One region of the Pseudoalteromonas sp. OFAV1 genome, then DNA from elsewhere that is predicted to be linked to it. Evidence: predicted binding sites of a transcription regulator. Region 1 holds the regulator's gene; each other region holds the start of a gene.
What was found. The regulator sigma-54, encoded in region 1, starts transcription at its own class of promoters, with help from an activator protein. The targets are predictions, from matches to a motif close to GTTGGCACGNNNNTNGNNT.
Positions count from the first base shown of each region.

Region 2: L1267_RS04180 (LiaF domain-containing protein) is a predicted target of sigma-54. The motif match lies at 1,213-1,231, and genes of this name have one in related genera.
Region 3: L1267_RS11980 (Tll0287-like domain-containing protein) is a predicted target of sigma-54. The motif match lies at 1,770-1,788, and genes of this name have one in related genera.

Region 1 is NZ_JAKGBG010000008.1:42,430-46,473, reverse strand. It holds gene lptB (LPS export ABC transporter ATP-binding protein) at 1-525, shown strand, start outside; gene L1267_RS06605 (RNA polymerase factor sigma-54) at 643-2,139, shown strand; gene hpf (ribosome hibernation promoting factor) at 2,166-2,453, shown strand; gene ptsN (PTS IIA-like nitrogen regulatory protein PtsN) at 2,457-2,909, shown strand; gene rapZ (RNase adapter RapZ) at 2,910-3,755, shown strand; gene L1267_RS06585 (HPr family phosphocarrier protein) at 3,767-4,039, shown strand.
Region 2 is NZ_JAKGBG010000005.1:306-4,349, forward strand. It holds partial or broken gene L1267_RS04175 (transposase) at 1-72, shown strand, start outside; gene L1267_RS04180 (LiaF domain-containing protein) at 506-1,162, opposite strand; gene L1267_RS04185 (BON domain-containing protein) at 1,492-2,061, shown strand; gene L1267_RS04190 (YqaE/Pmp3 family membrane protein) at 2,119-2,277, shown strand; gene L1267_RS04195 (hypothetical protein) at 2,532-2,741, shown strand; gene L1267_RS04200 (methyl-accepting chemotaxis protein) at 2,726-4,044, opposite strand, start outside.
Region 3 is NZ_JAKGBG010000018.1:63,146-67,189, reverse strand. It holds gene L1267_RS11995 (TFIIB-type zinc ribbon-containing protein) at 1-515, opposite strand, end outside; gene L1267_RS11990 (DUF4202 domain-containing protein) at 537-1,124, opposite strand; gene L1267_RS11985 (thioredoxin) at 1,222-1,677, opposite strand; gene L1267_RS11980 (Tll0287-like domain-containing protein) at 1,830-2,396, shown strand; gene L1267_RS11975 (zinc ribbon domain-containing protein YjdM) at 2,471-2,806, shown strand; cyclic di-GMP riboswitch class I at 3,205-3,300, shown strand; gene L1267_RS11970 (hypothetical protein) at 3,317-4,044, shown strand, end outside.

The sequences.
Region 1 (4,044 bases):
ACACTTTTGCCAATGCATAGCCGAGCACGTTTAGGGATTGGTTACCTACCACAAGAGTCATCTATTTTTAGAAAGTTAACGGTTTATCAAAACCTAATGGCTATTTTAGAAACGCGTAAAGATTTAAATAAACAAGGCCGAGAAGAAACACTCAACAACTTACTTGATGAATTTAGTATTCAGCATATTCGTGATAGTCAAGGTATGGCTTTATCTGGGGGCGAGCGTCGTCGCGTAGAAATTGCTAGGGCATTAGCCGCAAATCCTAAATTTATCTTGTTAGATGAGCCTTTTGCTGGTGTTGATCCTATTTCAGTGTTAGATATAAAGAAAATTATTGAACACTTAAAAAATCGTGGTATTGGTGTATTAATCACTGACCATAATGTTAGAGAAACCCTTGATGTTTGTGAAAAAGCCTACATTGTTTCTCATGGGGAGCTAATTGCATCAGGAACACCTGAGCATGTTTTAGCTGACCAAACCGTACGCGATGTGTATCTAGGTGAGCAATTCAGGCTATAACCAATAAGCCACCATCTAGCGCATCTGCTAAACTAAATAACAATGACAATAAATCGATATAAATTTACCTGTGACTGCACAGGTGTCGATAACACATAAAAGGATTGTTAGGGATACATGAGGCAATCATTACAGCTGCGCATGGGCCAGCAACTTACAATGACTCCACAACTGCAACAAGCAATTCGCTTGCTGCAGCTTAGTACATTGGATCTCCAGCAAGAAATTCAAGAAGCACTTGATAGTAACCCTCTGCTTGAAGTGGAAGAAGCAGATTACAACGATGAAAACATTGGTAAGAACGAGCAAAAAGCTGAATCTGATGATACTCAGCTAAGTGCATCGGCCGAAGAAGCGCCGAGTGAGTACGAACAAGAAAGCAGCGATGCCCTTAACAAAGACACCGTTAGTGACGATTTAGCCATGGATGTGACATGGGATGAGTACATGAGTGCTGCCCCATCAACATCATCAGGTCCAATGCCAGAAGATGAGTCAATTTATCAAGGTGCATCGACTGAAACCCTCCATGAATACCTTATGTGGCAATTACAACTCACACCATTTAGCCCAACCGATGAAGCGATCGCTGTCGCCATCGTAGAGGCAATTGATGACTCAGGTATTTTAACTGTTAGCTGCGAAGACATAGTCGAAAGTTTTAATCAAAATAATGATGAAGAAGAAATCGAACTAGATGAAGTCGAAGCGGTCTTAAAGAGAATACAGTTGTTTGATCCAGTAGGGATTGGTGCCCGTAGCTTACAAGAGTGCTTATGTATCCAGCTTCGCCAATTCGATGCGAGTACGCCGTATTTAGCTGAAACTAAAATGGTTTTATCTGAGCATATTGAATTATTAGCAAGTCGCGACTATCGCACTTTGATGAAAAAGACTAAGCTTAAAGAAAGCGAACTAAAAGAAGTAATGACGCTGATCCACAGCTTAAACCCTAAGCCAGCAGACAGCATAGTTCGCGAAGAGTCTGAGTACGTTATACCCGATGTATCGGTTAAAAAAGTTAAAGGTCGTTGGGTCGTTGAACTAAACCCAGATTGTATGCCAAAAATTAGAGTGAATAGCCAATATGCAGCTATGTCACGCTCAGTAAAATCGAGCAGCGATAGCCAGTTTATTCGCTCTCATTTACAAGAAGCTAAATGGTTTATTAAAAGCTTAGAGAGCCGTAACGATACACTTTTAAAAGTGACCAATTGTATCGTACAGCAACAACAAGCATTTTTTGAACATGGCCCAGAAGCCATGAAACCAATGGTGCTGAACGATGTCGCAGAAATGGTCGAAATGCATGAATCGACAATTTCACGTGTTACAACACAAAAATACATGCACACCCCTCGCGGGATTTTTGAGTTGAAATATTTCTTCTCAAGCCATGTCAGCACAGAAAACGGTGGTGAGTGTTCATCAACAGCAATTCGCGCTTTGATCAAAAAGCTTATCGCTGCAGAAAACTCAGCTAAACCATTGAGTGATAGTAAAATTGCAGATATATTGGCTGAGCAAGGAATTAAAGTAGCTAGACGCACAATTGCAAAATATCGAGAGTCTCTAGCGATACCTCCGTCTAATCAGCGTAAGAGTTTGATTTAGACGTTTTACATAGAAGGAAAATGCTTATGCAACTAAATTTAACTGGTCGTCATGTAGAAATCACTGATTCATTAAGAGACTATGTAAACAGCAAGTTTGCAAAACTAGAAAGGCATTTTGACCACATTAATAATGTACATGTCATTCTAGATGTAGAAAAATTAAGCCAAAAAGCAGAAGCAACTTTACATGTAAATGGAGGCGAGCTCTTTGCCTCAACTGCACACCAAGATATGTATGCAGCCATTGACTCGCTAATCGATAAACTAGATCGTCAAGTCATTAAACACAAAGAGAAATTAGCTCGACACTAAATTATGAAACTTAGTTCACTTACTAACCAGGACTGCAGCAAAGCTGCGGTCCTTTTTAATAGCAAAAAAAGAATCCTTGAATATATCAGCGAGCTGGCTCACCAGCAGCTTCCTCATTTATCTCAACAAGACGTCCTTGATGCCTTACTCAATAGAGAAAAATTAGGCAGTACAGGTATTGGTCGTGGCATTGCTATTCCACATGGCCGCATGAGTGGTGCAGAGCAACCACAGGCATTTGTCATAGTGAGTGAATCCCCAATCAATTTTGACGCAATTGATAACCGACCTGTGGATATTTTCGTTGCACTCATCGTACCAGATGGAGACAGCCAACTTCACCTAAAGACCTTATCGACAATTGCTGATAGACTAAAAGATAAGGAGTTTTGTAAACAGTTACGTAGCGCCAAAACAGACCACGAACTGTTTCAGGTCATATCAGCAGAGGCATAAATGGAATTAATTATCATCAGCGGTCGCTCAGGCTCAGGTAAATCGGTCGCTTTACGTGTACTTGAAGACTTGGGTTACTACTGTGTTGATAATATCCCAGTCAACTTATTACCTTCGCTTGTTCGTAGCGTTTCAGACAACTATGACAAAATAGCAGTCAGCATAGATGTGCGTAACTTACCGAAAGAGCAGCAAGAGTTTAATGATATTCTTGAATACCTGCCAGGTTTCGCAAACCCAACACTGTTCTATTTAGACAGTGATGACCAAACTCTGATCAAACGCTTTTCTGAAACGCGACGCTTACATCCTCTATCGATTGACTCGCTGCCACTCGATTTAGCAATTAAGCAAGAAAGAGTATTACTGGATGTACTGATCACGCGCGCTGATTTTATGATTGATACCACCGACCTGAGTGTTCATCAGTTAGCTGAATCTATTCGTGAAAAGATCTTAGGTAAAAAAGATAAAAAGCTGATTATCACCTTTATGTCGTTTGGCTTTAAACATGGTATTCCTAAAGAAGCCGATTACGTATTTGATGCACGTTTTTTACCAAATCCACATTGGGAGCCAGATCTAAAGCCACTCACAGGCTTAGATCAACCAGTAAAAGATTACCTTGCAAGTCATAGCATAGTGCAAAAATTTACATGGCAAATTCAAACATTTGTGCAAACATGGTTACCTCACCTTGAGCGTAACAATCGAAGCTATCTTACTATCGCAATTGGCTGTACTGGCGGGCAACATCGCTCGGTATATTTAGCGCAGACCATTGGTGATAGCTTTTCAAAAACGCATGCGAACGTAAAAATCCGCCATCGCGAGCAAGATATTTAATTGGATGCCAGATGCACGCAGAAGACACGTTTTTAATTCAAAATAAGCTTGGCTTGCACGCACGAGCAGCCACTGTTTTAGCACAACTTGCTTTGCAATTTGATGCTAAAATTATGCTTTATCAAGACGATAAAGAAGCTGAAGGTGATAGTGTTTTAGCCTTAATGTTACTTGAAAGTAGCCAAGGTAAAGAAGTGCGTGTGGTATGTGAAGGCCCAGATGCAGAGGCTGCACTGAACGCAATTGGAGAATTAATTGCACAACGCTTTCATGAACAAGAATAGCGTTT
Region 2 (4,044 bases), on a different contig from region 1:
AAAACAATCAGAACTGCATTTGCCATGCTAAAGAAAAACGAATGTTATCAGCCAAAGTTGTTAACAGCTTAAATTATTGTCAATAAAGAGCGTTTAAAACCAGGGTAAGACTGACCTTTAAGAGACTGTTCCGTGTTCAGGTAGAAAATACCGTCACAGAGAAAAGTCATAAAGGGGCGAATACATTAAAGTGACCAGGGGTAGCTCCCCAAATAGAGTCCGTATATAAGCCAGCATCTAATCTTTATTTAATAAATACTCCGTTGACAAAAAACGGGGAGTCCATATAAGAACACAGAGAGCATAGAGGAAGAGAACTGAGTTTTCTCTTAAGCGAAGCGCCTCTTACCCTCTTTGTGCGATTAGATCTTCGATGTAGGCGTGAAATTTATTTCGCGCGCATTCTAGTAGGTCGTGCTTTAGCGCGTCATTGGTGAAACGTATGCAATATCTTGTCGCCATAAATGACGACCTACATTAACATAATCGCAACTCGCAACTTTTACTACATCTTATTCATCTCTTTCCAACTGGCTTTTAGACTGTTGGCAAAGCTGATGAACTTTTCTTTCATGGTACGTTTAACTGAAATCTCGACTGAGCCTAGCCATACATTACCTTCAATGGTAATGGTTGGGCCTTGGCCTTTATTTAAGGCGACTGATCTGTTCTCTACACTGCCAATAACACTGAACAGCTTTGATACCACATTGACATGTTCTGGCACATAGATTTCGTCGTTACCTAAAATACAGTTCACGTAAATAGTGACATGTTGGTGCTGGAAAATCGCTTCGCTAAAATCGAGCTCAATTGAACCTAAGCAGTTTGTAAGGTGAATTTCTTTTGGCACTACCCACTGGCCGCTGCGCTCATTTGAACCCAAAATACTACGAAGCTGCAGACTTTCGTTATCGCTGCTGTGGCCATAATGAGGTTTAAATTGCGCATGCTTTTGCGATTTGTAGTCAATATCAGCTTTTAGCTCTAAGTCAGCAACAAGTTCAACGAGTACTTCGTTGCTGGTGGCTTCCATTGCTTGGTCTAAGCGGCGTTCAAATGCTTCAGCTGAAATAACAGCATGACTGTAGTTATAAATGAGTTGATCAATTACTTCTTCTCTTACTTGATCGATTGGGCGATCTTCAAGTTTAACGGCCATGGTAGTTCCCTGTTGTGATTATCAAAGTGATTTTTATGTTATTCGTAATAAAGCAAAGCTTAGGCCAAATTTTATTTTATTATAAATCAATATGTTGTGTTTTATAGTGTCAACGTTACTTAGTTAAATTAACCACAGATTAATAAAATCAGCAACTAAATGGTTATTTTTGCAATATAGTGAACTTCTTACCGAGCAGCCTGTAAATCTTTACCGAATTGAATATAAATAGTCGCTGAATGAGGGCTTAAGGTATTGAAATTAAACAAATAAATAGTTGGCATTATAGTCGCATTAGTAAAAGTGTCTTAAATCAAAAGGAGAAGATTATGAACACTTTTAACAAATCTATGATTGCCGCTTTAGTAATTGGTGCAACAGCAAGTATGTCAGCTCAGGCAAGCAGTTGGGAAAATGAAAGTAAAGATGCTTGGATTGATGGTAAGGCAGAAACTGTGCTTCTTATGAACACAAACCTTAACAACTTTGACATCAACACTGATGTAACGAATGGCAAGGTTGTACTTACAGGTAAAGTTGATAGTGAATTAGATAAAGAGCTTGCTGAAGAGCTTGTTCTTAGCCTAGATGGCGTTAGCTCTGTTGATAACAAACTAACGGTTGTTAAAAACATGAAGGCTAAGAAAATGAAAGCAGATAAAGCTGATTCAACTGAAAGCGATTTAACAGATGCGAAAATCAGTACTGTAATCACAACACGTTATTTATTTAACTCAGAAGTAGGTGGTACAGACATCGATGTTGATACCGATAACGGTGTAGTAACACTTAAAGGTACCGTTGAGTCTGATGCTGAAAAGCAATTAGCAATCAGTATCGCTGAAAACGCTGAAGACGTTCGCAAAGTAATCGATGAATTAACGATTGTTGCTGAATAACAGCAAGCCTAAATTAGCCCAGCTTTGGCTGGGCTAATAGATTTCAAGGAGTGAGTCATGGATTTAATACGTATTATTTTATCGGTTTTAATTCCACCTCTTGGCGTATTTTTACAGGTAGGTTTAGGTGCGCAGTTCTGGATTAATATTCTTTTAACCTTATTAGGGTACATTCCAGGTTTGATTCATGCTGTGTATATCATCGCTAAGCGATAATTACCGCATTAATCAGCAAGGATGAGTCAGGGAGCACAGCAAGGAGCAGCTGTAGGAGTAAAGGACGATAAACCGCAAGGAGTTTACAGTATGGACAATGTAGCACAGCAAAAAGGACAGCAAGGAAGTAACAAAGCGTTATGGAGTAGCGCACAATGGCAACGCTTTATGGATAAAGTGAACGGAGATGACAGCAAGGAATAAGCTCAGGCTTGGAGCCAAACAGGATGAAGCTAGCGTAAGGAGGTGACTATATGGAACAAGTACAAACGCAACCAACACAAGGATTGACCGACAAAGGAGTTGCTTTATGGAATAAGCAACAGTGGCATGAATTTATGGAACACGCGAAAGCGGTTGCGCCACGATTAACAGGGAAGGCTGACGATAAAAACCCGATGTCATCTTCAGGTGACATCGGGTTTTTAATAACTTCGGCAATTTATCTTTATAACTTAAACTGATTTACTGTCTTATTTAAAGACGCTGCCAATTCATTTAAATCACGTGCTTCATCTGCCAATTCATGAGCATGATCCGCAGTGCTATTAACAAGGTGGTTAATAGCCGCCAGGCTATTATTAATATCTTCTGCAACCACAGTTTGCTGTTCTGTTGAAGTCGCAATTTGATGACTCTGATCTTGTACATTTGTCACTGATTGCGCGATATCTTGCAGTGCTTGCAATACAATTTGCGTTTGCTCAACGGAGCCTTCAGCACGCTCTTGACCCTGTTGCATCATAGTTGATGCTTGTTGAGCAATTTGCTGTAAGCGACTGATCATATTTCGAATATCATCCGTTGACTCTTGCGTTCTGCTTGCTAGTGAACGAACTTCGTCAGCCACAACAGCAAAGCCTCGCCCTTGCTCACCGGCTCGTGCCGCTTCAATTGCTGCATTAAGTGCTAGTAAGTTAGTTTGCTCTGCAATTGAGTTGATTACGTCGATCACAGCGCCAATGTTGCCACTTTCTTGTTCAAGACCTGCAACCACTTTAGATGCTTCGCCGATGTGGCTTGCAAGCGCAGTCATTACTGACTGAGCTTGTGTAGAGCGCTTAGTGCCATCAACTGTAATGGCTTGCACTTCTTCGGCTGCATTATTGGTATGCTGCGCATTACGTGAAATTTCGAGTACTGTAGATGCCATTTCAGTAACAGCGGCACTTACACTATCAACTTGTTGTTTTTCTTGCTGAATTTCATCATTGGTTTTTTGCGATACAATTTTCAGCTGACTAGCTGCTTGGCTCAGCTGCTCTGCTTGCGCAGCAGTGTTGAGCATCATTGCACGTAATTTATCGATGAAGGTGTTCATATGATGAGCAAGCTGGCCAACTTCGTCCTGACTATGAATTTCAATTTTTTGTGTTAAATCGCCATCGCCTGATGCGATATCACGCATGATGTAAGTCAGTTTTGTAAGAGGTTTGGTGATCATTTGCGTGGCCCAAAAGATCATCGCAATGATAATCGCAAGGATGATGATTAATGATGTAGTGGTTGTCATCACCGCATCGTTAACTGGCTCATTAATCATGCTAGTTGGGATCAAAATCCCGACATACCAATCAAGATATGGACTTTCTAGTTCAAGGCGATTGTATACAACGTAATATTGCTCACCTTTAAATGTGACATAGCTGCTACCATCTTTTTGGCTTTTCATCGCGCGGTTTAATTCGCTAAAGCCTGATGTGTCGCTAAATTGTTTTTCGAGGGCATCTAAGCCTTCTTTACCATTAGGGCCTTCGTCAGTCACAG
Region 3 (4,044 bases), on a different contig from region 1:
CAGTCATTCAAAATCGATAAATACGCAAGTTCTGCTAGTTTTTCTAATGATGACGTTGCATTAGACTCAGGCTTTTTAGCATGAACAGAGTGACGTCTTTTCGGGATTTTAACTTGAATAAAACCATGATTGTTGGCCATATCAATACGCAGCATTTCACGCTCTTTTGGCGTTAAATGATTTTCATGGATCTTTTCAAGCTCACCATGATCGAGCCAAATAACTGCACAGTTTGGGCACTCGTCTATTTCAACCACTTTTAGTGGACTAAAAAAACGCCGCATCATCACCACCTCAGGGCACTTCGGGCAATTAATTCGCGTTGCTATATCAACACATTCTGTTGGAAGGGTTTGTAAATGAGCCACCAGCACTTGCGCGGGTTTTAAATTCGGATCGCTAAAGTGAAATATTTGTCGGTTATCAAAAAATACGCCACCAGATTTTGATAAATATACTTTAACATCGCCAATACTCACTGCTTCAAGGGCTGTTTTAGTACGTGGGCAAAACATATTACATCCTTGTTTTTATAATTAATTTAGCGCTTTTGTTATTAACGGCTTAAGTGGCTCAGGTAAGCTGATGTGTCCAGTTAATACAAATTCATGTGCTTCATCTGACATTTTTTGCCATGTTTTACGAATAATACCCAGCCATTTTTGCTCATCGTAATCAGGCTTGCTACTTGCAAAGTCAAGCATGTAATGCTCAATAAACACGAGGCTGGCGATATCTTCAATCAATTGGCTATCAGGATTTCGTTTTATATTTTTTTTAGCAACGGCTGCATAAACACGCTCACAATCAGCCGTTGAATAACCAGCCGCTTTCATGAGGGCTGTTACACGCTCAGCATGAAAATCATATAAAGCAGTGCGCCATTGATAATAACCTTGCTTACCCATAGGAAAATCACTTCGCGGAGAGCGCCAGCGCTCAATATGTTGCCCTCGGGCAGCAATATGCATTAGCTCATCGGCTTGAGGCTTAAAACGATTGAGCATATCGGTCATACGCATGGCATATAAACCTTCTTTTGCAAATTCTTGTTCATCGACTAGAACTCTGTTTGGGTCTACTGCATTGGCTGTATCAATGGCTTTAATAACGGCGGTATACATCATGGGTTCTCATTGTTATTGCTTCAAAGTGATTGTAAATGGCAACAATCACTTTGGCTATATTGCATCAGGCAATCTGGTACTGCTAGCTTGAGATCTAGTTTTGCAAAGTTAAATCAGTAGCAATACTTTGCTTTGGTTTTTCTATCATGCGCGCGAGCTCTTTTTCGCCATCGCTAACGATAATGGTTGGCGTATACAGTAAATCGTGCTGCTTTGCTAAACCGGCAGGATCAAGCTTATCGTAGCCTACAGCCACTAATTTAAGGGATCCTAATTGCACATTCGCTGTATCAATAAGTTTTAAAAAACGAGGGACTTCACGTTTAGAGTCATGGCACCAAGTGCCTAAAAACACTAACACTTGCTTACCTTGCAGTGCTCTTATAGTACTTAGCTCTTCTTCACTGGGTGAGTAATCATTATATTCTTCACTAAAAGCAGGATAGTCTTTAAGTAAGTCGGCAACGCTGATATCTCCACTATAAGGACCTGAGCTTGCAAATGTAAAAGCAGAAAATAACAATAAAGCGATATAAACTAATTTTTTCATATTTTGTTCTCTGAATATTTTTCTCACCATAACCAATTTAACAGCAACACTCCAGCATGCTATTAACGTGAATCCTGTTTTTTGCAGCTTAAATTGGCATGTAAAGTAAATGCGAACTACTATATTAGATATATCTAATATAAGGCCTTACAATGCACACTTTAAGAACGATAGCGCTTTGCACTCTATTGCTTTCACCTAACCTTTATGCTGAAACGAATTCTGCTACCCTAGAAACCCAAGCAGCTGAGCGAGCAACTGAATTTGCCACTACGCTCAAATCAGCACTAGGAGCCGCTATAAAACAAGGCGGTTTAGTTGAAGGTATTAACGTGTGCAAAATGCAAGCCCCTGCTATTGCCGAAAGCTTATCAACCGATGGTTGGACTGTGGCACGTAAAAGCACTAAAAACCGAAATCCGAACAATAAACCAGATGACTGGGAAGCTGAAAAAATCGCCCAGCTAGTTGATATGATCAGAAACTCAGAAAGCATTGATAATGTGACTTTCTCGACCAATAAAGATGGCCAATTCCGCTTTGCTAAAGCAATAAAAGTCGCGCCAGTTTGCCTCAATTGTCATGGTCAAACGATTGCTCCAGAAGTAAAGCAAGTGCTTAGTGAGCATTACCCCCATGATTTAGCCACAGGCTATCGGCTTGGTGATTTAAGAGGAATATTCTCTATTACCAAAGAACTCGACACGTCTGAGCCATAAAATATAAGCCTTATGCTCGCTTAGTTTGCTCTTAGCCATTAAAATACGCTTTTAAAATTAACCAAGGTGTTTTTATGTCTTTTCCTCCTTGTCCAAAATGTAATTCTGAATACGTATATGAAGATCAAAACAACTTAGTATGTCCAGAGTGCGCTCATGAGTGGGATCCAAATGCTGTTAATAACGATGATGTGATCGATGTAAGAGATGCTAACGGCACCTTATTGGTCGATGGCGACAAAGTGACTGTTGCGAAAGATTTAAAAATTAAAGGCAGCTCACAAGTAATTAAAATTGGTACCAAAGCCGTGATCCGCCGCGTGTTAGATAAAAAAGACCACGAACTAGACTGTAAAGTTGATGGCGTCGGTGAAATGATGGTAACCGCTAAGTTTGTTAAAAAAGCTTAATAAACATATAGAGCAGTGCCTAATATAAAAACACTGCTCAATCAGTATACTTTAAAGAAATAAAAAACATTTCAAATAAAATACCATTTTTATTCAAAGCTATAGAACTTCACTAAAATATATTCTATTTAGAATCAAAATCATAAAAAATACCCAAAAACAACACACTGAACCCAAAACAGAACCAGAATACCTACTTTAAGGTACAGGAATAATAAATTTATACTAATTATTTTGCATTAAATAATTGTTCACCTACACTTCTTTTCGATCATTATTTCTTGAATATGGAATATGATTTAAACCACGTTTAAAAAAGCAGGTATTTTGAACACTATTTAGGAACTATAAATAGGTGCTCATGTAGTTATACAAATATGTTTTTAACAAAACTAATGTATTAATACTGCCAAACCTACTGTGAGGTAGGGACGGAAAGCCACGGGTCTTCTCTGAAAGAAGTAAGGAAATGGGAAGATAGCCGGGTTGTGGAATTTGGAATCCAGAACAATGAAACATCACATCTTTAGCACAGCATTACTTGCTGTCGCTTTCACATCAACAGCTTACGCAGTAGACGATCCGAATTTTGGTGCACAGTCATTGCGAGGCGAAATCGGCACGAAAGGAGTTTTCTTGACCATTCCTTACGATGAAGTTCGTTACGGTAATGGCGATAACAAAGCATATATAAAACCTGAAGAATACAAAATGATGTACTCTGATAGCATTGGCGGTAAAGTAACCTGCCCTGCTATTAAAGGGCCAGGTTTAAAAGGATTGAATTACCATCAATTCAAAAACGGCATTGAATGCTCATGGAAGTCTCGCCCCGGCAGTAATGCCGAAATTATTACTTTTACTTTAATGCCAGGTGGAGACACAGGAAAGTCGCCAAAACATTATCGAGGTAAAAATAAAGTCGTAACATGGAAAGGCATTATTAACGATGCTAATGGCCAAGGTGCTGTAACGAAAAGCTATAAAACAACCCTAAGTTTGGATATGTTCGATTACCGTAATGGTAACTCTCATAAAGCTTTTGTTTTCAAAAAGAATCATAAAGTGAAGCTTGGGGATTTTACGTCGACTAAAGGTTCTATCCGTGACTTTATTTGTGACTTCAATGGTCAAAAAATAAATGTACTTAAAGATCATGCTCCTGTTGGTCAATTTGGTAAAAAAGGCGTCAAGTGCACTTATATGCTTAAACAAAATGGTAAAGACCCTCATTACTA